Regions from separate parts of the Streptomyces sp. NPDC059010 genome, predicted to be linked through region 1. Evidence: riboswitches for the same ligand, from Rfam matches in the RefSeq annotation. Region 1 holds a riboswitch; each other region holds the start of a gene.

The links. Region 1 has a riboswitch for cobalamin ahead of metE (5-methyltetrahydropteroyltriglutamate--homocysteine S-methyltransferase). Riboswitches for the same ligand answer to the same signal wherever they lie in the genome.
Region 2: another riboswitch for cobalamin. It lies ahead of ACFWYS_RS06030 (cobalamin biosynthesis protein); the one in region 1 lies ahead of metE (5-methyltetrahydropteroyltriglutamate--homocysteine S-methyltransferase).
Region 3: another riboswitch for cobalamin. It lies ahead of ACFWYS_RS19860 (prenyltransferase/squalene oxidase repeat-containing protein); the one in region 1 lies ahead of metE (5-methyltetrahydropteroyltriglutamate--homocysteine S-methyltransferase).
Region 4: another riboswitch for cobalamin. It lies ahead of ACFWYS_RS04165 (CbtB-domain containing protein); the one in region 1 lies ahead of metE (5-methyltetrahydropteroyltriglutamate--homocysteine S-methyltransferase).

The regions. Positions count from the first base shown of each region.
Region 1 is NZ_JBHYJA010000021.1:119,995-128,160, forward strand. It holds gene metE (5-methyltetrahydropteroyltriglutamate--homocysteine S-methyltransferase) at 1-2,102, opposite strand, end outside; cobalamin riboswitch at 2,259-2,483, opposite strand; gene ACFWYS_RS23700 (3-hydroxybutyryl-CoA dehydrogenase) at 2,482-3,354, opposite strand; gene aceB (malate synthase A) at 3,351-4,904, opposite strand; gene aceA (isocitrate lyase) at 5,026-6,309, opposite strand; gene ACFWYS_RS23715 (short-chain fatty acyl-CoA regulator family protein) at 6,578-8,089, shown strand; gene ACFWYS_RS23720 (APC family permease) at 8,119-8,166, opposite strand, start outside.
Region 2 is NZ_JBHYJA010000004.1:233,217-241,382, forward strand. It holds gene cobN (cobaltochelatase subunit CobN) at 1-2,282, opposite strand, end outside; gene ACFWYS_RS06025 (cobyric acid synthase) at 2,279-3,790, opposite strand; gene ACFWYS_RS06030 (cobalamin biosynthesis protein) at 3,787-4,728, opposite strand; cobalamin riboswitch at 4,862-5,004, opposite strand; gene ACFWYS_RS06035 (trypsin-like peptidase domain-containing protein) at 5,210-8,166, shown strand, end outside.
Region 3 is NZ_JBHYJA010000017.1:26,414-31,557, forward strand. It holds gene ACFWYS_RS19855 (SCO2322 family protein) at 94-768, opposite strand; gene ACFWYS_RS19860 (prenyltransferase/squalene oxidase repeat-containing protein) at 765-1,973, opposite strand; cobalamin riboswitch at 2,088-2,210, opposite strand; gene ACFWYS_RS19865 (nuclear transport factor 2 family protein) at 2,293-2,733, opposite strand; gene ACFWYS_RS19870 (MBL fold metallo-hydrolase) at 2,787-3,815, opposite strand; gene ACFWYS_RS19875 (aldehyde dehydrogenase) at 3,990-5,144, shown strand, end outside.
Region 4 is NZ_JBHYJA010000003.1:82,310-90,475, reverse strand. It holds gene ACFWYS_RS04205 (aspartate/glutamate racemase family protein) at 1-343, opposite strand, end outside; gene ACFWYS_RS04200 (FadR/GntR family transcriptional regulator) at 516-1,232, opposite strand; gene ACFWYS_RS04195 (winged helix-turn-helix transcriptional regulator) at 1,279-2,154, opposite strand; gene eno (phosphopyruvate hydratase) at 2,257-3,537, shown strand; gene ACFWYS_RS04185 (hypothetical protein) at 3,786-4,079, opposite strand; gene ACFWYS_RS04180 (histidine phosphatase family protein) at 4,371-4,967, shown strand; gene ACFWYS_RS04175 (hypothetical protein) at 5,016-5,369, opposite strand; gene ACFWYS_RS04170 (CbtA family protein) at 5,579-6,337, opposite strand; gene ACFWYS_RS04165 (CbtB-domain containing protein) at 6,359-6,580, opposite strand; cobalamin riboswitch at 6,617-6,757, opposite strand; gene ACFWYS_RS04160 (acetoacetate--CoA ligase) at 7,005-8,166, opposite strand, start outside.

The DNA of each region.
Region 1 (8,166 bases):
GCCTCGCGCGGGTAGCCGTGCGCGGCGAGTTCCCGGGCGACCTGCATATGGGAGCGGGCGGCCTCCAGGCTGATGACGTCGGCGTCGAGGTCGTCGATGGCCTGGACGACGTCCCCGAACTCGGCGTAGCACATGTGCGTGTGGATCTGCGTGTCCGGGCGGACCCCGCCGGTGCTGAGCCGGAACGCCTCGGTCGCCCACGCCAGATACCCGGCACGGTCGGCGGCGCGCAGCGGCAGGGTCTCCCGCAGGGCCGGTTCGTCGACCTGGATCACCGAAGTCCCGCCCGCCTCAAGGTCGCCCACCTCGTCGCGCAGGGCGAGGGCGACCTGGCGGGCCGTCTCCGCGAGCGGCTGGTCGTCGCGGACGAACGACCAGGCGAGCATGGTGACCGGCCCGGTGAGCATGCCCTTGACCGGACGGGAGGTGAGGGACTGGGCGTACGACGTCCAGCGCACCGTCATCGGTACGGGGCGGGAGATGTCGCCGGCCAGGATCGGCGGACGGACGTAGCGGGTGCCGTAGGACTGGACCCAGCCGTGCTGGGTGGCGAGATAGCCGGTCAGCTGCTCGGCGAAGTACTGGACCATGTCGTTGCGTTCGGCCTCGCCGTGCACCAGGACGTCCAGGCCCGCCTTCTCCTGGAAGGCGATCACCTCATGGATCTCGGCCCTGATGCGGTCCTCGTAGCCCGCCGTGTCGATCCGGCCCGCCCTCAAGTCCGCCCGTGCGGTGCGCAGTTCGCCGGTCTGCGGGAAGGAGCCGATGGTGGTGGTCGGCAGCAGCGGCAGACCGAGGTGGGCCCGCTGGGCCGCGGCCCGCTCGGCGTACGGCCGGGAGCGGCGCGCGTCGGCCTCGGTGACGGCGGCGGCACGCGCCCGGACGTCCGGGTTCCGGGTGACCGGGGAACCCGCGCGGGAGGCCAGGTCGGCGCGGTTGGCGGCGAGTTCGGCGGCGATGGTGTCGGTGCCCTGGGCGAGGCCCTTGGCGAGGGTGACGATCTCCCGCGTCTTCTGCTGGGCGAACGCGAGCCAGCGCAGGATCTGCGGTTCGATGTCCCGCTCGGCGGACGCGTCGAGCGGCACATGCAGCAGGGAGCAGGAGGCCGACACATCGACCCGGTCGGCCAGGCCCAGCAGGGTGCCGAGGGTGGCGAGGGACTTCGACAGGTCGTTGACCCAGATGTTGCGCCCGCTCACGACACCGGCGACCAGGCGCTTGCCGGGCAGTCCGCCGACGGCCGCGAGCGCGTCCAGGTTGGCGGCCGCGGACTCCGTGAAGTCCAGCGCGAGCCCCTCGACCGGCGCCTTCGCCAGCACCGGCAGCGCCTCCCCGAGCCGGTCGAAGTACGAGGCGACCAGCAGCTTCGGCCGGTCGGTGAGAGCGCCGAGGTCGCGGTAGGCGCGTTCGGCGGCGTTGAGTTCGGCCGGGGTGCGGTCCTGGACCAGGGCGGGTTCGTCCAGCTGCACCCACTGGGCGCCGGCCGCGCGCAGGTCGGCGAGGATCTCGGCGTACACCGGCAGCAGCCGGTCGAGCAGGGTGAGCGGCTCGAAGTCGGCGGCCACGCCGGGGGCCGGCTTGGCGAGCAGCAGATAGGTCACCGGGCCGACCAGGACCGGCCGGGCCGTCAGACCGAGGGCCACGGCCTCCTCGAACTCGGCGACCTGCTTGGCGGAGTCGGCCACGAACACTGTCTCGGGGCCCAACTCGGGCACCAGATAGTGGTAGTTGGTGTCGAACCACTTGGTCATCTCCAGCGGCGCCACGTCGCTGGTGCCGCGCGCCATCGCGAAGTACCCGTCGAGCGGGTCGGCGGCGACGGCGTCCCGGTGCCGGTCGGGGACGGCGCCGACCATGACGGTGGTGTCGAGGACGTGGTCGTAGTACGAGAAGTCCCCGGTGGGGACCTCGTCGATGCCGGCCTCGGCCAGCTGCCGCCAGTTGCCGGCTCGCAGGCCGGCCGCGGTGGAGCGGAGCTCGTCGGCGGTGACGCGGCCCTTCCAGTAGCCCTCGATCGCCTTCTTCAGTTCCCGGTTCGGGCCCTGCCGGGGGTAGCCGTACACGGTGGTCCGTGCTGCCGCGGCTGCGGACTCGGTGGTCACGGAGATCTCCTTCGCGAGATGAATCCCTGAGATCCCGGCGACGGGGGACGAGAGCGCGAAGGGGTGACGGAACCGGACGGCAACGGCCCCTGGCCGCCCGTTCGGTATGCACGCCGACCCGCCCTCGGGGTCACCGGGATGTCCGCGCGCGGAATCGTCCGCGCACGGGCAGTTGGCAGGTCTTCGGACTCGCGGGCACGTCCTCATCACCCGAGGACACCTACTGGCCGTCGCTTCCCAGGCCCGGTACGTCGGACCCAGTGCGTATGACGGCGGTCGTTCCCGCTCACCGCTGCGGGGCAGTCCCGGATTCCCACCGGGTTCCCTCTTACGACGCATCCCGCCTGGCGGACGGGGCGAACCAGCTGCACCGGCAACCCTAGATGCCGGTGCCGTACATGTGAAACCCTCGCCCGGTCTTACGGCCCAGCAGTCCCGCCTCGACCATCCGCTGGAGCAGCGGGGGAGGGGCGTACAGGGGTTCCCTGAACTCGTCGTACAGCGACTCGGCGATCGAGGCGACCGTGTCGAGGCCGATCAGGTCCGCCAGCCTCAGCGGGCCCATGGGGTGGGCGCAGCCCAGCTCCATGCCGGCGTCGATGTCGGCCGCGGTGGCGAACCCGGACTCCGCCATGCGGATCGCGGCCAGCAGGTAGGGCACGAGCAGCGCGTTGACGACGAAACCGGCGCGGTCCCGGGAGCGGACGACCGTCTTGCCGAGCACCCCGGTGGCGAACTCCTCGACCGCGGCGGCCGTCTCCGGAGCGGTGTGCAGGGAGGTGACGACCTCGACCAGCGGCAGCACGGGCACCGGGTTGAAGAAGTGCAGTCCCACCACGCGGTCGGCGCGGCCGGTGGCCATGGCGAGGCGCATCACGGGCAGGGAGGAGGTGTTGGTCGCGAAGACCGCCGCCGGATCCGCCACGATCTTGTCGAGCGCGGTGAACACCTCCACCTTGGCGTCGGCGTTCTCGACGACGGCCTCGATGACGAGCTGCCGATCCGCCAGGTCTTCCGGACAGCCGGTGAAGACCAGCCGCGTCAGCGCGCCCTGTGCTTCGGCCTCCGTCAACTTGCCCCGCCTGGTGGCCCGTTCCAACGAGGCGGCCACGCGCTCCCGGGCGGCCCGGGCCGCGACGGCGTCGGCCTCGCACACCACGGTGTCCAGCCCGGCCCGGGCACAGACCTCCGCGATCCCGGCCCCCATCTGCCCGCCGCCTACCACGCCGACGCGCCTGAAGTCCCCGCTCATGCCCCCTCCTCCACTCGTCGCACGAGGTGCTGCGTGTACGCGTCCGGGGTGAAGAACAGCGGCAACTCACCCGCCATCGCGGTGCGTTCGAAGAGCGCGCGAATCTCGTCCAACGGCGCCCACGGATCCTCCGCACCCAGCGAAACCAGCTCCTCTTCGAGCAGCCGTACCACCGTCTCCCGCTCGACCACCCGGTGCCGCAGCCACTGCCAGATCTGCACCCGGGCGATCTCCGCGCTCGCCGCGTCCTCCATCAGCCCGTACAGCGCGACGGCACCCCGCCCACGCAGCCAGGCGGCGAAGTACCGCAGCGCCACGGCGACATTGGCTCGCACACCCTCGGCGCTCGGCGGCCCGCCGGTCCGGCGCACCGACAGCAGCTCGGCCGCCGTCACCTCGACCTCGTCACGCGTACGGTCGATCTGGTGGGGCCGGTCCCCGAGGACCCCGTCGAACACCTCCCGGCACAGCTCCACCAGCCCGGGATGCGCGACCCCGGATCCGTCGAAGCCGTCCTCCGCCTCCCGCTCCTTGTCCAGCCGCACCTTGGCGACCGCCGCCTCGTGAGCGGCCGGATCCTTGCCCGGCACCTGGGCGGCCATACCACCGACGGCATGCGCGCCCCGCTTGTGACAGGTACGCACGAGGAGTTCGGTGTACGCCCGCAGGAAGGGCGCCGTCATCGTGACCTGCCCGCGCTCCGGGAGCAGGAAGTCGGTGCGGTGGCCGAAGGTCTTGATCAGGCTGAAGAGATAGTCCCAACGGCCCGCGTTGAGGCCGGAGGAGTGCTCACGCAGCTCGTAGAGGATCTCCTCCATCTCGAAGGCGGCGGTGATCGTCTCGATGAGCACGGTGGCGCGGACCGTGCCGCGCGGGATGCCGAGGAGTTCCTGCGCGGTGACGAAGATGTCGTTCCACAGACGGGCCTCGTACCGGTTCTCCAGCTTCGGCAGGCAGAAGTACGGCCCGTGACCGGCGTCGATCTGACGCCGCGCACCGTGGAAGAAGTACAGCCCGAAGTCCACGAGAGCGGCGGGCACGGGCCGGCCGTCGAACTCCAGATGCTCCTCATCGAGATGCCAGCCCCGCGGCCGGACCACGATGGTGGTGGCGGGCTGCTCGCGATTCTCGATGGCGTCGATCAACGTGAGCTGGCCGTCGATGACGTTGTCCCAGGTGGGGGCGGTGGCATCCGCGAAGTCCGCCATCCACACATCGGCCCCGGAATTGAGCGCGTCGACGGCCGTCCGGCGATCCGGCGGCCCGGCGATCTCCACGCGCCGGTCGGCCAGCCCAGGGGCGGGCGGTGCGACACGCCAGCTGGGATCGGCGCGGATGCCGGAGGTGACCATGGGGAAGTCGAGCGGCGAGCCAGAGCCAAGGCGCAGCGCCTGCCGACGCCGTTCCTTGAGAAGTTCCAGTCGGCGTTCCCCGAAGGCCCCGACCAGCCGGCCGACGAAGTCCAGGGCGGCCGGGGTGAGGACCTCGTCGTGCCGGTGACCGGGAGCGGCGAGCACGCGCAGCCAGTGTGTAAGTGCGGTTGCGGACATGGGGATTCTCCTGAAAAGGGCTGAGGGACCGCGCCCCTCAAAGGGGCGCGGGGCTGTGCTGATATGCGGCTCCGCCGCGCGGGCGCGACCAGCCACAACCGGCCCGCAGCCCGCCCACGACCTAGTGGAACTGCTCCTCCTCGGTCGACCCGGCCAGAGCCGTGGTCGAAGAAGCCGGATTGACAGCAGTCGAAACCAGATCGAAATACCCCGTACCAACCTCCCGCTGATGCCTGACGGCAGTGAACCCATGCTGCTGCGCGGCGAACTCCCGCTCCTGCAGCTCGACATACGCGGTCATACCGTGCTCGGCGTACCCCCGGGCCAGGTCGAACATCCCGTGGTTGAGCGAGTGGAACCCGGCCAGCGTGATGAACTGGAACCGGTACCCCATCGCCCCCAACTCCCGCTGGAACTTGGCGATCTGGTCGTCGTCCAGCGCCGCCTTCCAGTTGAAGGACGGCGAGCAGTTGTACGCCAGCATCTGGTCCGGGTACCGGGCATGGATCGCCTCGGCGAACTCCCGCGCCTGCGCGAGATCCGGCGTACCGGTCTCCACCCAGATCAGGTCGGCGTACGGCGCGTAGGCGAGCCCGCGTGCGATGACCGGCGCCATCCCGTTGCGCACCCGGTAGAACCCCTCCGCCGTCCGCTCCCCGGTCACGAACTCGGCGTCCCGCTCGTCGACGTCACTGGTCAGCAGACTGGCCGCGAGCGCATCCGTACGCGCGACGATGAGCGTCGGCACACCGGCGATGTCGGCGGCCAGCCGGGCCGCGTTCAGGGTGCGGATGTGCTGCGAGGTCGGTACCAGGACCTTGCCGCCGAGGTGGCCGCACTTCTTCTCGGAGGCGAGCTGGTCCTCGTAGTGGATACCGGCGGCCCCCGCCGCGATCATCGCCTTGGTCAGCTCGAACGCGTTGAGCGGGCCGCCGAACCCGGCCTCCGCGTCGGCGACGATCGGCGCGAGCCAGTCGGTCGTGTCCTCGCCGCCCTCCGCGGTGGCGATCTGGTCGGCGCGCAGCAGCGCGTTGTTGATCCGGCGGACCACCTGCGGCACCGAGTTGGCCGGGTACAGGCTCTGGTCGGGGTAGGTGTGCCCGGCCAGGTTGGCGTCGGCGGCGACCTGCCAGCCGGACAGGTAGATGGCCTGGAGTCCGGCCTTGACCTGCTGGACTGCCTGGCCGCCGGTGAGCGCGCCCAGCGCGTGGACGTAGTCGCGCTCGTGCAGCTGCCGCCACAGCCGCTCGGCGCCGCGCCGGGCCAGGGTGTGCTCCTCACGGACGCTGCCGGAGAGCCGTACCACGTCCTCGGCGGTGTAGGTGCGCTCGATGCCCTGCCAGCGCGGGTCGGTGGCCCAGCGCCGCGCGAGTTCCCCGGCCGCCTGCGTGCTCGCCTCTGCCATGACTGTCACCGTCTCCTCGGTCTGTGCTGAGTGCCAATCCGTGTGCCTGGACAGGCAGGGATTGGCACTGCGTGTCTCGTGCTGAGTGCGAACCAGTGCAACTCGCTGGCCGCACCGACGACTTTGGCACTGGCACTGAGTGCCAACAACCGTGGACCGTTGCCAACTTCTGCGAATCTTCCGGCCCTCGTCTGCCAACTTTGCGAAGGGAGGCGGCGGGTGCTCCTCGCGTACGCTGCCCCTGTCCGCACACGGAGGAGGGGCCGAAGTGAGCAAGACCTACGCGGGCGCGCGGCTGCGGCGGCTGCGCGAGGAACGCCGGATGAGCCAGGCCGAACTCGCCCGCGCCCTGGACATCTCCCCGAGCTATCTGAACCAGATGGAGCACGACTCCCGTCCGCTCACCGTGCCCGTGCTGCTGCGGCTGACCGAGACGTTCGGGCTCGACCCGGGCTTCTTCTCCGAACGTGACACGACCCGGCTGGTGGCCGACCTGCGCGAGGCGCTGGCCGGGGAGATCGCCGAGTCCCGGGTCTCCTCGTCCGACCTCGCCGAACTGGCCTCGCGCATGCCGGCGGTGGCGCAGGTGCTGGTCGGACTGGGCCGCCGCAACCAGGCGCTGTCCGAGCGGCTCGCGGACGGGCGCGACACCGGCCACGCGGCGCCGCACTCACCGCACGAGGAGATCCGGGACTTCTTCTACCGCCGCCAGAACTACCTGCACGAGACCGACCTCGCGGCCGAGCACCTCGCCGCCCAGATCGGCATCCGGCCCGGAGAGGTCATCGGCACCCTCGCGGCGAGACTGACCGACGCCCACGGAGTCCGCCTGACCACCGAAGCCGGAGACCGTCCGAACCCCCAATACACCGGCGGTCGACCGCACCCCCATGACACCGGCAGTCGACCGCACTTTCACGACACCGGCAGTCGTCCGCACCCCCACGACACCGACAACCGGCTCCACCACTACGACGCGACGACCCGCACCCTCCACCTCTCCGGCCGCCTCCGCCCCGGCCAGCGCGCCTTCCGGATGGCGACCCAGCTGGCCCTCCTCGAATACGGCGACGACCTGGACCGCCGGGCCGCCGAGGACTTCGAACCCGGCTCGCCCGCCCATGCCCTGGCCCGGATCGGCGTCGCCCACTACTTCGCCGCCGCGCTGATCCTGCCGTACACCGCCTTCCACGCGGCGGCCGAGGAGGTGCGCTACGACATCGAGCGGCTCACCGACCGCTACGGCCTCGGCTACGAGACCGTCTGCCACCGCCTGAGCACCCTCCAACGGCCTCGGCTGCGCGGGGTGCCCTTCTCCTTCGTCCGGGTGGACCGGGCCGGGAACATGTCCAAGCGGCAGTCGGCCAGCGGGTTCCACTTCTCCCGGGCGGGCGGCACCTGCCCGCTGTGGAACGTCTACGAGGCGTTCGCCGCGCCCGGCCGGATCCATGTCCAGATCGCCGAAATGCCGGACGGCCAGCGGTACTTGTGGGCCGCCCGGGTGGTCACCCGGCACCGCGGCGGCTGGGGCGAGCCGGGGCGGACGTACGCCATCGGCCTTGGCTGCGAGATCCGCCATGCCCATCGGCTCGTCTACTCCGACGGCCTCGACCTCGCCAACACCGCCGCGGCCACCCCGATCGGCATGGGCTGTCGCGTCTGCGAGCGCCTCGACTGCCCCCAGCGGGCCGCGCCGCCGCTCGGGCGCCGGCTGCGGATCGACCAGAACAGCAGCACGTTCGTGCCTTATCCGGTCGAGAGCGGGGACGGAGCCGGCTGATCAGGGCCGGCCGAGAGTGACCGGCATCGTCAGTGCTCCCTGTCGCCGTGGACGAGATCGGGGTCGACCACCTCCGG
Region 2 (8,166 bases), on a different contig from region 1:
CGGACGAGCGAGCGGCTGTCCGCCACCGCCCAGCCCCGCTCCTCCATCCCCTCCGCGACCCGCCGGCACAGCTGCTCCAGCAGGTCGATGGCGTCGGCGGCCGTACGGGACGGACCCTCGACCAGGTCGCTCAGCTCGACCGGGACCTTCACCGGCGCACCCGGCTCGGCGAGCAGCTCCTTCTCCACCAGCCCGAAGTGCTGGGCCAGCGCGGCCCGCAGCCCCGGCAGCGCGTTCGCCTGCCCGCCCCACACCTGCGAGGCGCGCAGCACGGCGAGGACCAGGTTCACGCGCGGTTCGCCGACCGGGCCGCCGCCCAGGATGTGCAGCCCGTCGCGGATCTGCACGTCCTTGATCTCGCACAGATAGCCGTCGATGTGCATGACGAACTCATCGAAGTCGTCGTCGTCCGGCTGGTCGTCCACGTGCAGGTCGTGGTGCAGCTCGGCCGCCTTGACCAGCGTCCAGATCTGGGCCCTGACCGCCGGTGCCTTCGTCGGGTCCAGGTCCGAGACGAGCGCGTACTCGTCGAGGAGCTGCTCCAGCTTGGCCAGGTCGCCGTAGGTGTCGGCGCGGGCCATCGGCGGCACGAGGTGGTCGACCACGGTGGCGTGACCGCGGCGCTTGGCCTGGGTGCCCTCGCCGGGGTCGTTGACGATGAACGGGTAGATCAGCGGCAGGTCCCCGAGGACCGCGTCCGGAGCGCAGCCGCCGCTGAGCCCGAGGCCCTTGCCCGGCAGCCACTCCATCGTGCCGTGCTTGCCCATGTGCACGACGGCGTCCGCACCGAAGCTGTTCTCCAGCCAGCGGTAGGCCGCCATGTAGTGGTGCGACGGCGGCATGTCCGGGTCGTGGTAGATCGCGATCGGGTTCTCGCCGAAGCCGCGCGGCGGCTGGATCATCACGACGACATTTCCGAACTGCAGGGAGGCCAGCACGATGTCGTCCCCGTCGACGTACAGCGACCCCGGCGGCTCGCCCCACGCCTCGGTCATCGCGTCCCGCAGCTCCGGGTCGAGCTTGTCGAACCACGCCCGGTAGTCGGCGAGCGGCACGCGCGCGGGCGCCGACGCCAGCTGGTCCTCGGTCAGCCACTCGACGTCGTGCCCGCCCGCCTCGATGAGCCGGTGGATCAACTCGTCGCCGTTGTCCGGGTACTCGGTCACGCCGTACCCGGCCTGCCTGAGCGCGTCCAGCACCCGCACCGCCGAGGCGGGCGTGTCCAGACCGACCGCGTTGCCGACGCGCGAGTGCTTGGTCGGGTAGGCGGTGAAGACGAGCGCCAGCTTCTTCTCGGCGTTCGGCTTGTGCCTCAACCGGGCGTGCCGTACGGCGATCCCGGCGACGCGCCCGGCCCGCTCGGGGTCGGCGACGTACACGGGAACGTCGTCGGGCCCCTGCTCCTTGAAGGAGAACGGGACGGTGATGAGGCGGCCGTCGAACTCGGGGATCGCGACCTGCATCGCCGCGTCCATGGGGGAGAGGGCGGCGTCGGACTCGTCCCAGGCGCTCTTGGACGAGGTCAGGCACAGACCCTGCAGGACCGGCACATCGAGCTCGGCCAGCCTGCCGATGTCCCACGCCTCCTCGTCGCCGCCCGCCGACGCCTGCGAGGCGTGCGTGCCGCCGGCGGCGAGGACGGTGGCGACCAGGGCGTCGGCCTTGCCGAGGATCTCGTACAGCTCCGGGTCCGCGCCGCGCAGCGAACCGCAGTACACCGGAAGGGCGTTGGCGCCGTGCGCCTCGATGGCGTCGCACAGGGTGTCCACGAACGCGGTGTTGCCGCTGAGCTCATGGGCCCGGTAGAAGAGCACGCCCACGGTCGGCCGCCCCTCGACGAGCGGACGCTCGCCGTGGACGCCGTACTCCGGCATCTTCTGCGGCTCGACGAACCCCTCGCCCGTCAGCAGCACGGTGTCCGAGAGGAACCGGGCGAGCTCGGTGAGGTTGGCGGGGCCGCCTTCCACGAGGTACTTCAGCGCCTCGGCGACCACACCGGCCGGGACTGACGACTCGGCCATCAGCTCCGCGTCCGGCACGGCCTCGCCGCCCAGCAGCACGGTCGGCACACCCGACGCCTTCAGCCTGGCGAGCCCGTCCTCCCAGGCCCGCTTGCCGCCCAGCAGCCGTACGACGGCGAGGTCCGCACCGTCGAGCAGCGCGGGCAGCTCGCTCTCGACGTCCACGCGGGTCGGGTTGCCGATCCGGTAGTCGGCACCGGAGGCGGCGCGCGCCGCCAGCAGATCGGTGTCGGCGGTCGACAACAACAACACAGTGCTCATGCGGGCGCTCCCGGTGGAATGAAAGGCAGTCCTTGCGGCGCGCCCGACTCGATGAGCCGCCAGAGCGCGTCCGTGTCCGCGTGCTGTTCGATCAGATCGCCGAGCCGGTCGAGCTGCTCCTCGCGCAGCGCGGCGAACGACGTGTCGGGGGCCGGCACGAAGCGGCGGCCCGCGGCGGCGGCCACCTCGCGCAGGAAGGCCCGCCGGAATCCGTCCGACTCCAGTGAGCCGTGCCAGTGCGTGCCCCAGGTCTGGCCGACCCGGCAGCCGTCCAGGAAGGGCTCGCCCCCCGTGATTTCGGCGACCCCGTGGTGGATCTCGTACCCCTCGACCGGCTGGCCGAGGGCCTCGCCGACGGGCCGGGTGAGGGTCTTCTCCCGGGCGAACCGCACCCGGACGGGCAGTACCCCGAGGCCGTCGACGTGCCCGCGGCGGCTTTCGACGTCGTCCTCGATGTGCTCACCGAGGACCTGGAAGCCACCGCAGATACCGAGGATCGGCCGCCCTTCGGCCGCCCTGCGGACGAGGGCTCGCGCGAGCCCCCGCTCCCGCAGCCACTCCAGGGCGCGGACGGTCCCCCGGGTGCCGGGGACGACGACGAGGTCGGCGTCCGCGAGTTCCTCGGGCCGGTCCACGAACCGCACGACGACGCCCGGTTCGGCGGCGAGCGCGTCGACGTCGGTGAAGTTGGACATGAGCGGGACGGCACAGACGGCGACGCGCAGCACGTCCTCGCCGACCGGTGGGGCGACGTTCGACTCCCGCACGGTGCCCCGCAGGGAGACCCGCAGCCCGTCCTCCTCGTCGATCCCGAGCCCGTGCCGGAAGGGCAGCACGCCGTAGGTGTGCCGTCCGGTGAGCCCGTGGAGCATGTCGAGGCCGGGCTCCAGGAGGCTGACGTCTCCGCGGAACTTGTTGACCAGGAACCCGGCGATCAGCCTCTGGTCCTCCTCCGACAGCAGCGCGACGGTGCCGAAGAAGGAGGCGAAGACGCCACCGCGGTCGATGTCGCCGACGACGAGCACCGGAAGCCCGGCATTGCGGGCGATGCCCATATTGACGATGTCGGTCCGCCGCAGGTTGATCTCGGCCGGAGAGCCGGCCCCCTCACAGATCACCGCGTCATAAGTGCCCCGCAATTCGGCGAGACACTCCAGCACGGTCCCGAGAAGCTTCTGCTGCCGCCCGCCGTGATAGCCGCGCGCGCTCAGCTCACCGACCGGCTTGCCTAGCAGCACGACCTGACTGCTCTGCTCGCCACCGGGCTTGAGCAGCACGGGATTCATGAGCGCGGTCGGCTCGACACGGCAGGCCTGCGCCTGCATGGCCTGAGCCCGCCCGATCTCGGCGCCCTCGCGCGTGACGAACGAATTCAGGGACATGTTCTGCGCCTTGAACGGCGCGACCTTCACACCCTGCCGCACCAGCCACCGGCAGATCCCGGCGGTGACGACGCTCTTGCCCGCGTCGGAGGTGGTACCGGCGACGAGAAGCCCACCGCCCGTCATGACGTACGCCCCTTCGCGATACGGCGCGCGGCGACACAGACGCCGAGCGCGAGCCAGCCGACGCGCTTCGACAGCCGTACGGCACGCTCGATGTCGGAGGTGCCGACGGTCCGCCCGTCCGCGTTGAGCACGGGCCGCTGCTCGACCCGCCCGCCGTAGGACAGCGTCCCGCCCAGCCGCACACCGAGCGCCCCCGCGAACGAGGCCTCGACGGGCCCGGCGTTGGGGCTCGGGTGCTTGGCGGCATCGTCACGCCAGGCTCGTACGGCCCCCCGGGAGTCACCCCCGGCGACGGCGGCGAGTACGGCGGTGAGCCGTGCCCCCGGCCACCCCGCCACGTCGTCGAGCCGGGCCGAGGCCCACCCGTACCGCCGATACCGGGGCGACTTGTGTCCGACCATGGCATCGAGCGTGTTCACGGCCCGGAACCCGAGCAGCCCCGGCACCCCGCCGAAGGCCCCCCACACGAGCGCCCCCACCACGGCATCGGAGGTGTTCTCGGCAACGGACTCGACCACGGCCCGCGCGATCCCGTCCGCGTCCAGCGCCTGCGGATCCCGCCCGCACAGATGCGGCAGCCGCGCCCGCGCCCCCTCGACGTCCCCCGCCTCCAGGGCACGCCCGATGCCCCGGGCCTCGCGCGCGAGCGACGTTCCGCCGACAACGGCCCAGGTGGCGGCGGCGGTCAGTGCGACGGAGGTGGCGGGAGACATACGTACGGCACGTGCGGCGAGCGCCCCGACGGCCACGGCGCCACCGGCGCACACGACGGTGTGCACCGCACCCCGCGCGCGGTCGTCGCGCCACAACACCCTCTCCACGGCCCCGGCGGCCCGCCCGAACGCGGCGACCGGATGCCCCCGGCGCGGATCGCCGAGCAGCAGGTCACCGAGGAGTCCGGCGGCGGCGCCGTACGCGAAGACGCGATCGGCACGCATCGGGGTCAGCCGACCGTGGGTTCAGCCGAGGGGCCGGACACGGGTCCGACAGTGCCGGACGTGGGTCCGGCAGTGCATCTCGATCGGCAGGCGAGCATCGCGTTATGTCCTCACTCAGGGTGTCCACGCCCTGGTTCGACGAGACCGACGACGAGAGTTCCTGGCTCCCGGGGCTATCTACCCCGGTCACAGTGGCGGGACCGCGCCGGATTCACACCGGCTTCCTCTTCTGCCGCCGTACATGGCTCCGGCAGTCCACCACGGGGTTGGAAGGGGCGTCAACTTGCCGTTGACCTGCGATGGGGGAGTGTGCAGAACCCCACACCGCTACCACGCCGACCTGCCCCCGGTGTCCGACTTGGGAGGCAATTCCCCTGTGCGGGGCGGCCTTCCGCAACCCGCTTGCGGCGGTGGGTCGCGACCCTCTGGAATAACGCGTACAGGGATAAAACACGCGGGAGGGACAAGCCAGTTGGCGTATGTGACCGGTCGTTTCCCGGAGGCCCTCGGACCAGCGGTGGCCCGGCTGCGGGGGCCGGACGGCAAGACCGTCGGCACGGGATTCCTGCTCGCTCCGGGCACCGTCGCCACCTGCGCCCATGTCGTGGCGGACGCCCTCCGTACCGACGCACGGGACGAGACGGCCCCCACCCGGCCGGTCACCGTGGAGTTCCCGCTGCAACGCGGATCCGCGGCGTACGAGGCGTCGGTGTCGGCCTGGTGCCCGGTGGCACCCGACGGCACCGGCGACATCGCGCTGCTGCGGCTCCCGGAACCGGCGGCACTCGAAGCGGCAGCGTCCGAAGCGACCGACGTCCCCGTCCCCACCCCCGCCCCCGTTTCCGTCCCCTCCGCGACGCCGGGCGGCGCATCTCCCGTCCCGCTCGCCGGAGTCGGCGATGTCTGGGACCACCGGTTCCGCATCCTCGGTTTCCCCGCCACCGCCGAACACGGAGCCTGGATCGGCGGACGGCTGCGCGGCGCGGTCGGGCAGGGCTGGATCTCGATGGAGGCCGACGGCACCGCGTACCGCATCACCCCCGGCTGCAGCGGAGCGCCGGTCTGGGACGAGGAGTCCGGCGCCGTCGTCGGGATGACGGTCGCGACCGACCGGGGGCCCGACTCGGTCACCGCCTACCTCATCCCCGCGGAGGCCCTCCTCGCGCTCCAGCCGGGCCGGCGCCGCTGTCCGTACCGCGGACTCGACGCCTTCCGGGAGGAGGACGCCGAGCAGTTCTTCGGCCGGGAGGAGGAGACGGAACGCCTGCTCGACGCGGTGGACCGGCACCTCGTCGTGCCGGTCGTCGGACCGTCCGGCAGCGGCAAGACGTCGCTCGTGCGCGCCGGGGTGCTGCCCCGCCTGCGGGCCCGGGGCCACACCGTCTCGGAGATCCGCCCCCTGCCCGGCACCCGTGCCTCGCTCACCCTGGCCCGGGCCCTGATCCCGGTCCTGGAACCCGGCCTCGGCGTGGCCGAGCAGGAGCGAGGCGCCCTGGAGCTCGCGGACCTGCTCGACTCCGACGACGGTCCCGGCCCGGCGGACCTCGGGCTGCGTCTGCTCGACCACTGCGGCCCGAGCGGCCACGTCCTCTTCCTCAACCAGTTGGAGGAGACCGTCGCCGCCGAACCGCTCACCGCCCGCGCACTGCTGGGCCTGGTGGTCTCGCTGGTCTCGGCCCCGGCGGACGGGAAACGCCTACGCGTCCTGGCCACCCTGCGCTCCGCGTCCCTCGATGACCTGGCGGACCCCGCCACCGCCCGGGTGCTCAGCGACTGCGCCCAGGTCGTGGCTCCGCTGGGCCGAGCCGGACTCCTGCGCGCCGTCGAGGGACCGGCGGGCACCGTCCCCGGTCTCACCCTCGAACCCGGCCTGGCGGAACGCATCGTCGACGACGCGCAGGACGAACCGGGGCACCTGCCCATGGTGGAGTTCGCCCTGACCGAACTCTGGTCCCACGAGAAGGGCATCCGCCTCACCCACGCCGGCTACGAGGCCCTCGGCGGCGTCGCCGGAGCCCTGTCCGGACATGCCGAGAAGCGGGTCGGCGACGTCATCGCCGTGCAGGGCGACGCACCGGTCCGCCGCCTCTTCACCCAGCTTGCCCGCCCCGACGACACGGGCGGCTTCACCCGCAAGCCGGTCCGCCTCGCGCTCCTGTCGCCCGAACTCCGGTCAGCCGCGGAGGCCCTGGCCACCGGCACCCACCTCGTCCGCATCACCCACGGCCCCGACGACGACCCCATCGTCGACCTCGCCCACGAGGAACTGGTCCGCTCCTGGGGCCGCCTGGGGGACTGGCTGGACGAGTCCCGGGCCTTCCGTGCCTGGCAGGAACGGCTGTTGCAGGCGCTGGCGCACTGGAGGGAGACGGGAGGTGAGCCGGGGGCGTTGCTGCGGGGTTCGATGCTGGCCACGTCCGTGGAGAGCCTGGAGGATCCGGATCGCCGCGCGGACATCTCAACGGCGGAGCGCGACTATGTGCAGCTCAGTCGGCGGCATCAGCAACGGGGCCTGCGGCGGTGGCGGTTGGCGGCGGCGGTGATGGTGGTGCTGGCGCTGGTGGCGGGGTGCCTGGCGGTGGACACGTGGCTCGGGCGGCTGGCCCTGGAGGAACGGGTACGGACGGCGGCGTCCAGGCGACTGGTGGAGGACGCCGCCCGGCTCGCCGCGACCGATCCGGGCATGGCCGCGCGGCTGGCGGTGGCCGCGTGGCACAACTCGCCCGGCAAGGAGGCGCGGCAGGCGCTGCTCCAGGCCTATCTCGGCGGCATGTCGGTGGTCTCCGCACATGAGGGGCAGGGGTCCGAGCCCATTTCGAGCATCGACGTCACCCCGGACGGCTCCATGGCCGTGACCACGTCCGTCAGCCGGGACGGCGAGGCGCACGCCCGGGTGTGGACGGGGTTGGAGGAGGGGCGGGCGAGTTGGTGGCAGGTGCCGGGTCTTACCGGCGGAGCGGCTCCTGAACACGCCGAGTTCAGTGATGACGGCGGGCTGCTGGCCATCGTGTCCGCCGATGGTGCGGTCCACTGTTACGACGTAAGCGCCCATGAACACCTGTGGACCAGGCCCCAACCGGCGCTGGGGACCCAGCACAGGGCCCATACGGTGGCGCTCGACTTCTCGGACAGCGGTCGACTGCTGCTCCGCCTTGTCGCCGACGATCTTGTCGAGAGCGGGACGCCGCGCAGCTCTCACGTTCAGGTCTGGCAAGGCCGCACGGGAGAGGCGGAGAAGGCGTCACAGCGGGGGCTGCCCAGCGGTCCGGATGTGAACGACGCCGCGCTGGTTGCGGAGGGCCGGGACGTGGTCTTTTTCAGATGGGCGGAGGCCGGCGGGGAAGCGCGGGTGCAAAACCTGCTGACCGGCGGGAATCGGCGCATGGTCCCGGATGCCGAGTGGCTCTCCCACCGGGGAGCCGGGGTCGTGGTGGACCG
Region 3 (5,144 bases), on a different contig from region 1:
GGGGCCGCCCCCGCCCCCTCGGTGGCGCCTCGCCCCCCCCGCCCTCGCGCGCCCCGGGGGGGCAGCCGCAGATCGATAGAGTCAGCGGAGCGCTCAGGCATCCCTGCGCCGCCGTGCCTGCCAGAGCGCTGCCGCGCCCAGAACCGTCACCACGGCGATTCCGGCCACCAGGCCCAGTGCGGGGCCGTCGTCGCCCGAGTCGGCGTTCTGCTCCGTGGCGCTCTTCCCAGAGGCGTTCTGGTCTTCCGCGGCCGTCGGTTCCTTCGCTCCCGACACCTGCTCGCCGCACCCCTTCTCCGGGTATCCGGTGATCGCGCAGAGCAGGGCGTTCGTGTCGTAGCGCAGGGGTTCGGCCACCGCTGCGAGGGCCTCTGCCGCGGTCGCGTCCTCGCTCACGCGGGCGCATACCGTACGGCGGGCCGGGGGCGTCTCGCCCGACGGGGCGTCCGCCGCCGTACCGAAGTCGATGACCAGCGCCACCCGCTTCTTGCCGTCCTGGGCCGGGGTGCGCGCGCAGATCACCTCGAACACGGCGGCGCCCCTCGGCCGTGCCGCGTCCTTGGAGTCCTCGCTCACCGCGAACCGGAAGCCCTGGACGTCGCCGTCGGAGGGGCGGGCGGTGGAGGGGCCCTGGGTGGCGTAGGTCCAGGTGTCGCCGGCGCGGTCCCAGAAGGACCAGTAGCGGTAGCCGGTCGCCTGGGCGGCCTGGGCCGCGCCGGTCAGGAGGACCAGCGCGGCCAGGAGCGTGGCGAGCGTGCGCCGGATCACGGGCGACGGCCCTTGGTGCGGCCGCTCAGCAGGAAGCCGACGCCGATGCCCGCGACCAGGCAGACGCCGACGATCCACCAGACGCCGACGCCGTTGTCGTCGTCCGCCTTCTGCTCGGACGCCTTTGCCGACTCCGCCGCCGTCGTCCGCGGTGCGGGACCCTGTGCGTTGAGCTGCTTGACCAGGTCCGTGCCGCCGAAGTCACGCGGGTCGGCGCCCGCCGCGTCGGCGGCGAGGATCAGCTGGGCGTAGGCGGCGGGGCCGCTCTGCTTCGCCCAGGCCGCGGCGTTCTTCTCCAGCCACTCCAGGGGCTTCTGGGCCGCCGAGGCACCACCCTGTACGGCGAGCGCGACGACCACGTCGGCGGTGTTGCCGTAGTCGGGCTGGTCCTCGGCGCCGGCGAGGGCGGACTTCAGGTGGCCGTCCTTCGCCACGGCGTCCGCCAGGTAGGAGGCGCCGTTGGCCGAAGCCTGCTCCGGAGTGAGGTCAGCCGCGTCGGTGCAGGCGATGTCCTTCTTCTCACCGCCCCGCGGCGATATGCCCATCCCCAGCGCGCCGACGACGGCCGCAGCCGTAGCGTCCGCGTTGGCCGACAGCTTGCCCTTCTTGTCGGGCTGGTAGGCGAAGGCGCCGCCCTTCGCGCACGGCAGGGCGAGCTTCAGCAGAGCGTCGTAGGGTGACTTGCCGTCCTTGCGGATCTCGGCGGGGTCGTCGCCGAAGGCGTGGAGCGCCCCGATCACGACGGACGTCGAGTTGGCGTCGCTGGCTCCGCCAGGTGTGTAGCCCCAGCCGCCGTCCTTGTTCTGCACGGACTTCAGCCAGGTCACCGCCTTCTTGACCTCGGTGTCGCGCTCACCGACCGCGGCCAGGCCCTGGACGGCGACGGCCGTGCTGTTGGTGTCCACCATGGCTTTGGCGTCACACGCCTTGGAAGGGTCGGCGCGGAAGGCCGTGAACGCCCCGTCGGCGCACTGCTGCCCGGCCAGCCAGTCGACCGCCTTGGCGGCCGGCTCCAGCTTCATCCGGTTCTGCGCGATCAGCGCGAGCGACTGGCGCCAGACGCCGTCGTACGTCGGGTCGGTGGTGCCGTACAGCCCGGCCGGGAGCGAGGCGGACGGCGACGGGGTGGCGGCCTGGGCGACCGGGGTCGCGACGCCGATCACGGTGACGGCGGCCAGGACCGCGGCGCTGCGGCGGACGTACATGATCGGCGGGTGCCCTTCCCTAAGGGGAACCGGGCAGCACAGGGAGGACCCCCGGGCGGCTCGGCTCCGTATACCTCGACGGTGCCGCACTCCGGCCCACTGCCGGGGTACGTGAGCCGGTCACGAATCCGTACCGGGCGATCCGGCTTGCCAGTTGCAGGCTCACGGTTGCGGGTCAGCGCCGGTTTTGCACCGGCTTCCCCCTGTACGGGTGTGATGACGACGCCGACACTCTACCCGCCCGTAACCGGCCCCCTGAGGGGCGCCTGTGCGGGCGGGCGGTCGGGCCCGGCGGCGCGACCCCCGCAGCACAGGAGGCTCAGCCGTCGGCCCTCGGGGTGGGGCCGCCGAAGGGGAGGTGGAGGGTCCGCGAGGTGAGCAGCCAGGTGCCGTCCGGCTGTCTGCGGAAGGCGTCCTCGTAGTGGCCGATCTGGACGGGCGGGCCCGCCGGGACGATGCCGCCCTCGTGGCCGTCGACGCGGTAGGTCGTGAAGTACGAGGTCGCGGTCGCCGTGTCCGGGGCCGTGACCGTGACGAGGACGTTGGACATCATGCGGCGGGAGAGCCGGTCGGCGGGGCGGGAGCCGAAGTACGCGCGAAGCGCGTCCCTGCCCTCGACCGACCGATCGCCCTCCGGCCAGGACCAGACGCCGTCCTCGGTGAACAGCTCGGCGACAGAGGCCGGTTCGCCGAGGTCGAGGCGGTGGACGAAGTCGATGATGACGCGCTCACAGGCGCGTTCGGCGAGAAGGAGCTCCATGGGCACGTATTAAACGGCCCCGTACGTCACCTCAAGCCGCCACGGACGTCGCCTCAGACCGCCACGTACGTCACCGGCTCGCTCCCCGTCACCGCCTCCGCCCTCCCCAGCTTCACCAGGCGTCGCAGATGCGCCTCCGCCTCCGCGATCGCGATGTTCCTTGAGGGGTACGGGATTTGGTCCCAGGGGCGGTTCCACTCCATGCGCTCGGCGAGCTGCCAGGGAGTGAGGGGTTCGGCGAGGAGGGTGAGGAGGCCGGTGAGGCGGGACTCGTGGTGGTCCAGCAACTGCCGTACGCGTGACGGCGCGTCGGTGAACGTGTGCTGGTGGGCCGGGAGGACCTCGGCGGGGGACAGGTGGGCGACACGTTCGAGGGAGGCCAGGTAGTCGCCCAGGGGGTCGGTGACGGTCGTGTCGTCGGGGTCCTCGTAGAGGCCGATGTGCGGGGTGATCCCGGGGAGCAGATGGTCGCCGGAGAACAGGCGTCCGTGGCCCGGGAGCCGGGCCGGGTGGTCCTCCTCCAGGTGCAGGCAGACATGGCCGGGCGTGTGACCCGGGGTCCAGATCGCGCGCAGGCGGCGGCCGGGGAGGTCGAGGAGTTCGCCGGGGACGATCTCGCGGTCGGGTGCGGCGGGGGAGAAGCCGGGGAGCGTGCTCGGCCGGCGGGCGGTGCGCAGCGGGGCCACGTGCGCGTCGGGGGCGCCGGCCGCCGTGAGCTTGGCCGCCATGTAGGAGAACCACCGCTCGGGCCGCGTCGTCCGGGTGCGCCGTACGATCGCCGCGTCCGCCGCGTGCATCGCGATCCAGGCGCCGGAGGCCTCGCGCACCTTGCCGGACAGGCCGTGGTGGTCGGGGTGGTGATGGGTGATCACCACGCCGTGGATCTCGGCGGGCGCGGTGCCGCAGGCCGCGAGCCCCTCCGCGAGGGTGTCCCAGGACGCCGGGTCGTCCCAGCCGGTGTCGACGAGCACCGGGCCCCGGTCGGTGTCGACGACGTACACCAGGGTGTGGCCGAGAGGGTTGTCGGGGATGGGGACCCGGATCGACTTCACGCCGCCGCCGTGGTCGTACATCTGCGTCATGGGTTCCCCAATCGCCGCGACACGTTCCGGCCGACCGGATCACTATAACTAGAACAGGTTCCGATGGGAGCCCGAGTCATCTACGTGCGGTCCGTGGACTACTCGGGGCGGAACTGGTATCAGTGCGTAGATCTGATGGATCGTCAGAGTTGCGCTCCGGGGAGGCAGTCGGCCATGACCGAGCTCGTGGAACACGGACAGCTGTTCATCGGCGGGGAGTTGACCGACCCCCTGGGCAAGGACGTCATCGAGGTGATCTCGCCGCACACGGAGGAGGTCATCGGACGCGTCCCGCATGCCTCGTCGGCCGACGTCGACCGGGCGGTGGCGGTGGCGCGCAAGGCGTTCGACGAGGGGCCCTGGCCACGGATGAGCCTCGACGAGCGCATCGAGGTCGTCACCCGCATCAAGGACGGAATCGCCGTACGGCACGAGGAGATCGCCCGCGTGATCTCCTCCGAGAACGGCTCCCCGTACTCCTGGAGCGTCCTCGCCCAGGCCCTCGGCGCGATGATGGTCTGGGACGCGGCGATCACGGTCGCGCGGAACTTCACCTACGAGGAGACCCGCGACGGCGTCCTCGGCAAGATCCTCGTCCGGCGCGAACCGGTCGGCGTCGTGGCGGCCGTGGTCCCCTGGAACGTCCCGCAGTTCGTCGCCGCCGCCAAGCTCGCCCCCGCGCTGCTCACCGGCTGCACGGTCGTGCTCAAGCCGTCGCCCGAGTCACCGCTGGACGCCTATCTCCTCGCCGAGATCGCGAAGGACGCCGGGCTGCCGGAGGGCGTGCTGTCCATCCTTCCCGCGGACCGCGAGGTGAGCGAGTACCTCGTCGGGCACCCGTCGGTCGACAAGGTCTCCTTCACCGGCTCGGTGGCCGCCGGCAAGCGCGTCATGGAGGTCGCCGCCCGCAATCTCACCCGCGTGACACTGGAGTTGGGCGGCAAGTCGGCGGCCGTCGTCCTGCCGGACGCGGACGTCGAGGCGACCGTCGCCGGAGTCGTCCCGGCGGCCTGGATGAACAACGGCCAGGCGTGCGTCGCCCAGACCCGCATCCTGCTCCCGCGCTCCCGCTACGACGAGTTCGCCGAGGCCTTCGCCGCGGCGGCCGGCGCGCTGGTGGTCGGCGACCCGCTGGACCCGGCGACCCAGGTGGGCCCGCTGGTGGCGCAGCGGCAGCAGCGCAGGAACCTCGACTACATCCGGATCGGCCAGGAGGAGGGCGCGAAGATCCTGGTCGGCGGCGGGCGCCCACAGGGGCTGGAGCGGGGCTGGTATGTCGAGCCGACGCTCTTCGGGGACGTCGACAACTCCATGCGGATCGCCCGCGAG
Region 4 (8,166 bases), on a different contig from region 1:
CGTACGGACCGGCGAGCGCGGCCCGGAACATCGCCTCGTCCGACCTCAGGATCGGCGTGCCCCAGAGCGAACGGGCGCTTTCGACCACCTCGCCGTAGGAGGAGCAGGTCAGCAGCACTCCCTGGACGTCGCCCGCGTCCATGACGTGGGCGATCAGCCGGAGCATACGGCGGCGCAGCGGCTCGGTCAGACCGTCGGCGACAAGCGCGTCGTCGAGGAGACGGTCGTCGAGGACGTTCCACAACCGGGCCTCGGGGAACTCTCGGGCGAACGCCTCCTGGGCGATACGGGCGCCGGACGGAACGGCATGGATCAGGGCGACCAGCGGTCGGGGCTCGGACACCGGGTTCTTCCCTTTCCGGTAGGCAGGCTCGTTTCTGCCGCGCCGCCACAGTAAAGAGCCCTCGGTCAACCGGTTGCTCTTATGCGTCGACGCAGGGCATCGCCGCCCCGCGCAGAGCCGAGCCGGTTCGCGCATCCGGTCGAGCCCGGTCCGGCCATCCGGTCGAGTCCGGTCAGACGTCCCCGCGCAACTCCAGCGCCTCCTTCAGACGCCGGGTCGCGCCCTCCATATGGGCGGCCATCGCGGCACGCGCCGCCTCGGCGTCGCCCCGCTCGACCGCCTCGAAGACCGGCACATGGTCGGCGTACGCGACCTCGCGGGAGCGGACCGCGCCGGTGCGCTCGACCCAGCCGCGCTGGATCATCACGCGCATCCCCTTGAGCATGTCCCGCAGCACGGTGTTGCCCGCCAGCTCGCCCAGTGCCGCATGGAAGGCGGTGTCGGCGTCGGGGAACTCCTCGTCCGGGCAGTCGCGCATCGCGGCCAGGCGGGCACGCAGCAGTTCCACGCCGGCCTCGTCGCGCGCCCGCGCGGCCAGCCCCGCGACCACCACTTCCATCTCCGCGCGGGCCTCCAGCATGTCGTTCGCGCCGCGCTCACCGAGGATGAGCCCGAGTTCGAAGAGGCGGTAGAGGACGTCGGACTCGGTGCCGCGGAAGTAGGTGCCGCTGGACTGGCGGATCTCCAGCAGACCGAGGAAGCCCAGCGACTTGATCGCCTCGCGGACGGTGGGCCGGTTCACGCCGAGCATCTCGGTCAGCCGCCGCTCGGAGGGGATCCGGTCGCCGGGCTGCACCTCGCCCGACATCAGGTACTCGATCAGCCGCCGGGAGACCTCGGAGGCCAACGGCTCCCGCGGCTCGACCTTGATCCTCGCGAGCTCGGCCATGGACTTCCTCACTTCGGCAGGGAGGGGACGGCCGGATTCTAGTTACTCACCGCGCCACCGGTGAACCAGTGAGCCGGACCGCCAGGCGCAGGCTCTCGGCGACCGCGTGGGGGATGTCGACGACGGGGAACAGCGCATGCCGTACGGTCCGTTCGGCGTCGACCACCAGGATCAGGCGTCTGTGCCGCAGTCGGCCCGCGCCCCGGAAGGTCGGCAGTCGCAGGGCGGCGGCGAGCCGGTGGGCGGCGTCGGAGAGGAGGGGGTACGGGACCTCCTCGGCGCGGGCGAACAGCGCCTGCTCATGGACGAGTTGGGTACTGACTCCCCGTAGATCCACTCCCGCCTCCCGGAACTCGGGCCAGGCCTCGCGGAAGAGCCGGTTCTCCAGCGTGCAGCCGTCGGCGCCGGGGATGTCCTCGCCCCAGACGACTCCGGTGCCGGGATAGGTGAAGAGCACGGTCGCGGCGGCATCCGGGGAGACGAGGGGCAGGTCGGCGCCCTGCGTGCCGGGCAGTTCGAGGCCCTCGGGCAGTCGGGTGCCGGTCAGGGCGTGCACCCGGGCGTGCTCGGCGCTCTCGGTATCGGCCGTCCCGGTGAGGCTTCCGTCCCCCAGGACCCACCGGTCGCCCCAGTCCTGCATCGCGACGAGCAGCGGCAGCAGCGCGGTCCCGGCGTCGGCGAGCAGGTACTCGTAGCGCACCGGACGCCGCTGGTAGAGGCTGCGGCGCAGCACCCCGCTGGCGACGAGCCGGCCGAGCCGTTCGGTGAGGACCTTGCGGGACAGGCCGATCTCGGCGGCCAGCGCGTCGAAGCGGACGTGTCCGCGGGCCACCTCGCGCAGCACCAGAACGTTCCACCAGTCGCCCAGAACCGTGGCGGCCTGGGCGATCCCGCAGGTCTCGTCGGCGTTGTGCATCCTCATGCACCCATAGTAGGTTCCTTTTCGGAACTCACTTTGTTCCCTGCTGGAACTTAGCCCCGTCGTCATCGCGACGGACCGAACGTGAGGAGCTGCAGCGTGCCCGTGGTCATCAGCCGGGTCGTCGGACGCGAGATCATCGACAGCCGGGGCAACCCGACCGTCGAGGTCGACGTGGAGCTCTCGGACGGATCGCTCGGCCGTGCGGCCGTACCGTCCGGCGCCTCCACCGGAGCCCGCGAGGCGGTGGAGCTGCGCGACGGCGACCCCGACCGCTTCCACGGCAAGGGGGTGCGGCGGGCCGTCGACGCCGTCAACGACACCATCTCCGACGCCGTGGTCGGACTGGCCGCCGACGGCCAGGCGACCGTCGACGCGGCACTGATCGACCTGGACGGCACGGCGGACAAGGCACGTCTCGGCGCGAACGCGATCCTGGGCGTCTCCCTGGCCGCCGCCAAGGCCGCCGCGGCCTCCCACCGGCTGCCGCTGTACCGCTACGTCGGCGGGGTCGACGCCCGGGTGCTGCCGGTGCCGATGATGAACATCGTCAACGGCGGTGCCCACGCCGACAATCCGCTGGACTTCCAGGAGTTCATGATCGCGCCCATCGGTGCGGCCACCTTCGCCGAGGCGGTCCGGATGGGCTCGGAGGTCTTCCACACCCTGCGCGGCAACCTGATCGCCGCCGGGCACAGCGTGAACGTCGGCGACGAGGGCGGCTTCGCACCCGACCTGCGCACCGCGGAGGAGGCGCTGGACTTCGTCGTACGCGCCATCGAGCAGACCGGTTACAAGCCGGGCACCGACATCACCCTGGTGATGGACCCGGCCACGTCGGAGTTCTTCCGCGACGGCGTCTACGACTACACGGGCGAGGGCGTCCGCCGGACCCCCGCCGAGCACGCCGACCACCTCGCGGCACTGGTCGACCGCTACCCCGTCGCCTCCATCGAGGACCCGATGGCCGAGGACGACCACGAGGGCTGGCGCGCTTTGACCGCGCGGCTCGGCGACCGGTGCCAGCTCACGGGTGACGACGTGTTCTGCACCAACGAGGCGCTGCTGCGCGCCGGGATCCGGGACGGCATCGCCAACTCGATCCTGGTGAAGGTCAATCAGATCGGCACCCTCACCGAGACGCTGGCCACCGTCGGCACCGCGCACCGCGCCGGGTACACCGTCGTGATGTCCCACCGTTCCGGTGAGACGGAGGACACCACCATCGCCGACCTCGCCGTCGCCACCGGCTGCGGCCAGATCAAGACGGGTTCGCTGTCGCGCTCCGACCGCACCGCCAAGTACAACCAACTCGTGCGGATCGAGGAGGAGTTGGGGACGCAGGCGCGGTACGCGGGGCGGGAGGCCCTGGGGTTGCGCCGCTGACACCCACCCGGCAGACCGGGCGGGGGCCCGACCCAGGGTCATGGATCAGGCCCCCGCCCGGCTTCCGAGGGGCAGTCAACCCGGCGGCATCCACATCGTCCCGCGGCCGGTCAGTACGGCTCGCGGGACGCCGGTGCGGTGCCGCCAGCGGGACCCCATGGGCCGTGTGTCACGGCCCGTACTCCACCGGCAGGTCTCGCCTTGTGGCACCGGTCCGCGCCGAGCGGCCCCCCGTTCGGGCAGTCGCCTCAGAGGGCGCTGCTGCTGCACCCCATGGACGAGCCCAGGTGCGTGCCGTCCTGCCCACCGGCGTTGCCCTCACCGTTGAGCGCGTTGCCCAGCGCACCGTTGAGGACGCCGACCTGGCCGAGGACGTCGACGTTCAGGTCGTGCGACTTGCAGTTGGAGCTCTGCAGGACACTGACCTGGTCCCCGCCTTTGCCGCCGCCGTCGAGACCCTGGGCGTTGGCCGTGCCGGCGCCCAGCAGTCCGACGCTGCCGAGGGCGACGGCCAGGACGGCAGCCTTGCGAAGCTTGTGCATGTCTTTCTCCGATGGAGTGAGGTGGGTGCGATCCGTGAGGGATCCGCTTCGTACAGTGATGAGAGGGTAATTGGAAAAGTCGCAATATATCCCTCTGCCACGCCGACGGCTCGCGATCTTGCTCCACTCAGATGAACGGCAGGGCCGACGCGGACGGTGGGCGGCTCGGCGAGCAACTGCCCCCGCGCTTCGACATGGTGGTACGAGAAGGTCACCGAAGCGGGTGCCGAGCAGCGCCAACTACGCACCGGGCACCCTCTCCACCCGACCACCGGCAGAAAGATGAGCCAGATGACCAGCCGCGTCACCTTCGTCTCCCCCGCGATGAACCCCTCGCTGCGTCGGCCCCGTTTCGACGACGGGGCGACCTCGCTCGACGACATCGGCATGACGCACGCGCGCGCGGCGGCCGGGGTGCTGCCACCCACCGCTCTGGTGGTCAGGTCGCCCAGCGTGCGCTGCCGGGAGACCGCCGAGGCACTGGAACTCGGTGCGGGCGAGCCGAGTGTGGAGCTCGCCGGGCTGGACGTCGGCCGTTGGCGGGGCCTTTCCCTTGACGAGGTCGGCGGCGCCGAGCCGGCGGCGGTCGGTCAGTGGCTCGCCGACCCCGCGTCCGCGCCGCACGGCGGGGAGTCGGTGCGGGACCTGTGCCTGCGGGTCGGGCGGTGGCTGGACGGCGCGGCACGGAGGGAGGGCCGTACCGTCGCCGTCGTGGAGCCCGACGTCGTACGGGCCGTGGTGGTGCATGTGTTGGACGCACCGGCGGCGGCCTTCTGGCGGGTCGACGTGCCGCCGTTGACGGCGACGGCGATCAGCGGACGGTCCGGCCGCTGGAACCTCGGGCTGGGACGGCCGTTGCACGCGCGGGCGGCCGGCGACGACGGGTGACGGCGGGAAAGTACGTGAGCGTGCGGCGCTCAGGAAGGAATCAGGCTCTCAGGCGCTCGGATCGCGATGACGGCGCAACAGCGCCGCGATGGCGCACCGCAGACAGCCCGGGTCCGCGTTCGTCTCCCCCGGCACTTCGGCGGCGCGGCACGCACCGGAGCAGTCCGCCGACGGTCTCCCGGTCGGCGCACCGGGGCCCGCCTCCGGAGCGGCGACCAGGGTCTCCAACTCCCTCAGCAGTTCCTCGGTGCGCCTCGCCTGCTGGGCGAGCACCCGCACCCGGGCGCTCTGGCCGCCGATCTGCCGTCGGCTCGCTAGGAGTTGCCGGTACTCCTCCGGCGTCAGGGCGACGGCCTCACGGCCGCCCAGGGTGATACGGCGGGGCTGGGGGTGCTTGGCCACGGGGCTCCTCCGCTGTGCTGGCCTCGGCCGTCCCCGTCCCGTCGGTGTGGTCGCTGTCCCGTCGGTGTGGTCGCTCGGATCGTCGGGTCATGTCCTGGCCGGGGTCGGTCGGATGTCCGAAGAACGCGAGAGGGCCCCCGGACGGTTCCGCGGGCCCTCGCGCATCGCGCATGGTCACGTCCAGATCGGCTGGGGGCGTCGCGTCCTGATCAGCCGGGGGCGGCCACCGTCGAAGACGACGCCGCGGCGGCCGGCCTGGGGTTCAGCAGCCGCTCGGCCAACTCGCCGAAGACGAGCCCGAACCCTGCCCACAGGGTGACCTGCATGGCCAGCGCGGAGAGCCGGAACCGCCACAGCACCGTGGCCGGGAAGTCCGCGGGCACCTCATTGACGGCCGGCAGGAACGCGTACGCCACTCCGATCACCAGCGCGAACGCGACGACCGCTCCCACGCTCGCCCACCAGTTCCCGAACCGCGGGGCGAGCCGCTTGCCCAGGATGGTCGCGGCGATCGCGAGGAGCACGCTCAGCACCATCATCAGGAAGTACAGCGTGGTCCGCTTGCCGATGGTGTCCGGGTCACCGACGGCCGGCGGGTTGGCCGGGTACTTCAGGAACGGCACGACATAGACGGCGAGCAACGCGCAGCCGGACAGCAGCAACGCGGTGGCCCGCGGGGTGAACCGGCCGACACGGCCGAGGGCGAAGCAGTAGACGAGAGCGGCGATACCGCCGAAGGCGACCCCGTAGATCAGCACACCGGTGGCCAGGCCGGCGGTGGACTGAAGACTCCGGGAGACGAGTTCGACCTCGTGCTCGTGCGCGGGAGCGTGCGCCTCCTCGAAGCCGATCGCCTTGCCGACGCTCGGTTCACCGAGGAAGTAGGCGGCGACCAGCGCGAGCACACCCGCGCCGAGCCCTGCCAGCATGCCCCGCACCAGCAGGTTTCTTACGATTGCGGAGTTCATGAGGGTGGTGGCTCCGCGGCGTCAGTGGCAGGGGAACCCGAGCAGATGGCGGGCGTCGTGCACCCACTCGTGGACGTCCTCGCCGGAGACGACGGCGGTGGCGCCCTGCTCTGCGCCGACGAAGTACAGCAGGACCAGCATCAGGATGCCGAAGAAGACCGCCCACGGGACGATCGCGCCGATCGGCAGCTTGGCGGGGAGAGCGGGAGTGGTGGCGGTCGGCTGAGCGACATGCTGGGCCATGGCAAGGCCTCCTTAAGGGAGTTCGCGTCCCATCTCGGTGGTGCACATGACGACGGCTACGGGTCTGACTCGCCGCCCCGTTCCAAGGGGCCGGCACACAGTGGCGCGACCGTGCCGGATTCCCACCGGCTTCCGTTCTGCCGTCGTCGATATCGAGCCGACACTACTCTTCGACCGGTACATGCCCAATGCCCCACGGACCGACCACCCTCCGCTCTCACCCAACCCTTACCTGCGCCGCCCTCCGCAATCACCGCCCAACCGGGCACCGGCTCGGTCGACATCACCCGCCTCACGGTGCATCCGCAACGTGGGCCCCTCTCGCCACGCCGCATCCGCCCTGTGCGCGTACGGACCACGCCTCCAGGCCCAAATGTTCGGCGCCGTAGAACTCAACCCTGTGCCCGACCCGCCTGGAGGTGTTTCAGCCCTGCCTCCTGCGGCTGCGCCGTTCTGCTCCCAGTTGGGCGTAGTAGTCGATGAGGTCGGGCTCGTCCACGGCGGCGGGGTTGACGACCTGCTCGACCGGGGCGCCCTGGAGAAGCCGTTTCACCGGGAGCTCCAGCTTCTTGCCGGTGCGTGTGTGCGGGACGGCCGGGACGGCGAGGATCTCGTCGGGGACGTGGCGGGGCGAGGCGCCGGTGCGGATCGCATCGCGAATGCGGTCGCGCAAGGCGTCGTCTACTTCGATGCCGGCCGCCGGGACGACGAACAGCGGCATCCAGTAGCCGCCGTCCGGCTCCTCCATGCCGATGACCAGGGCTTCCGTGATCTCGGGGAGGCGTTCGACGACGTCGTGGATGTCGGCGCTGCCGAGGCGTACGCCGTTGCGGTTCAGCGTCGAGTCGGAGCGGCCGTGGACGATCACCGAACCGTGGCCCGTCACGGTGATCCAGTCGCCGTGCCGCCACACACCGGGGTACACCGAGAAGTAGGCGTCGTGGTACCTGCCGCCGTCGGGGTCGTTCCAGAAGTACAGCGGCATCGACGGCATGGGACGGGTCACCACCAGCTCACCCACCTGGTCCACGACCGGGAGGCCCCCGGCGTCGTACGCGGCCAGCGCCACGCCGAGGTTGGGTGCGGACAGCTCCCCCGCCCAGACCGGGGTGGTGGGTGCCGAACCCGCGAAGCCGGACACGACGTCGGTGCCGCCGCTGGTGGAGGCGAGCAGGACCTCGGTGCCGACATGGTCGCGGACCCAAGGGTAGGCGGAGTCGGGGAGCGTGGAGCCGGTGCAGCCGACCGCGCGGATCGACGCCAGGTCGTGTACGGCGGGCTCGACGCCGAACTTGGCCATGCCGAGCAGGTATTGCGGGCTGGTGCCGAAGAGCGTGACCCGGTGGCGGGCGGCCAGGTCCCACAGGATGTCCGGCTGGGTGAGCGGGGCCGGGCTGCCGTCGTAGGTGCAGGTGGTGGCGCCGGTGAGGAGGGTGGAGGCGACCAGGTTCCACATCATCCAGTGGGTGGTGGTGTACCAGAGGAGGCGGTCGCCGGGGCCGAGGTCGGAGTGCAGGCCGAGGGTCTTGAGGTGCTCCAGAAGGACGCCGCCGTGGCCGTGGACGATGCCCTTGGGCAGGCCGGTG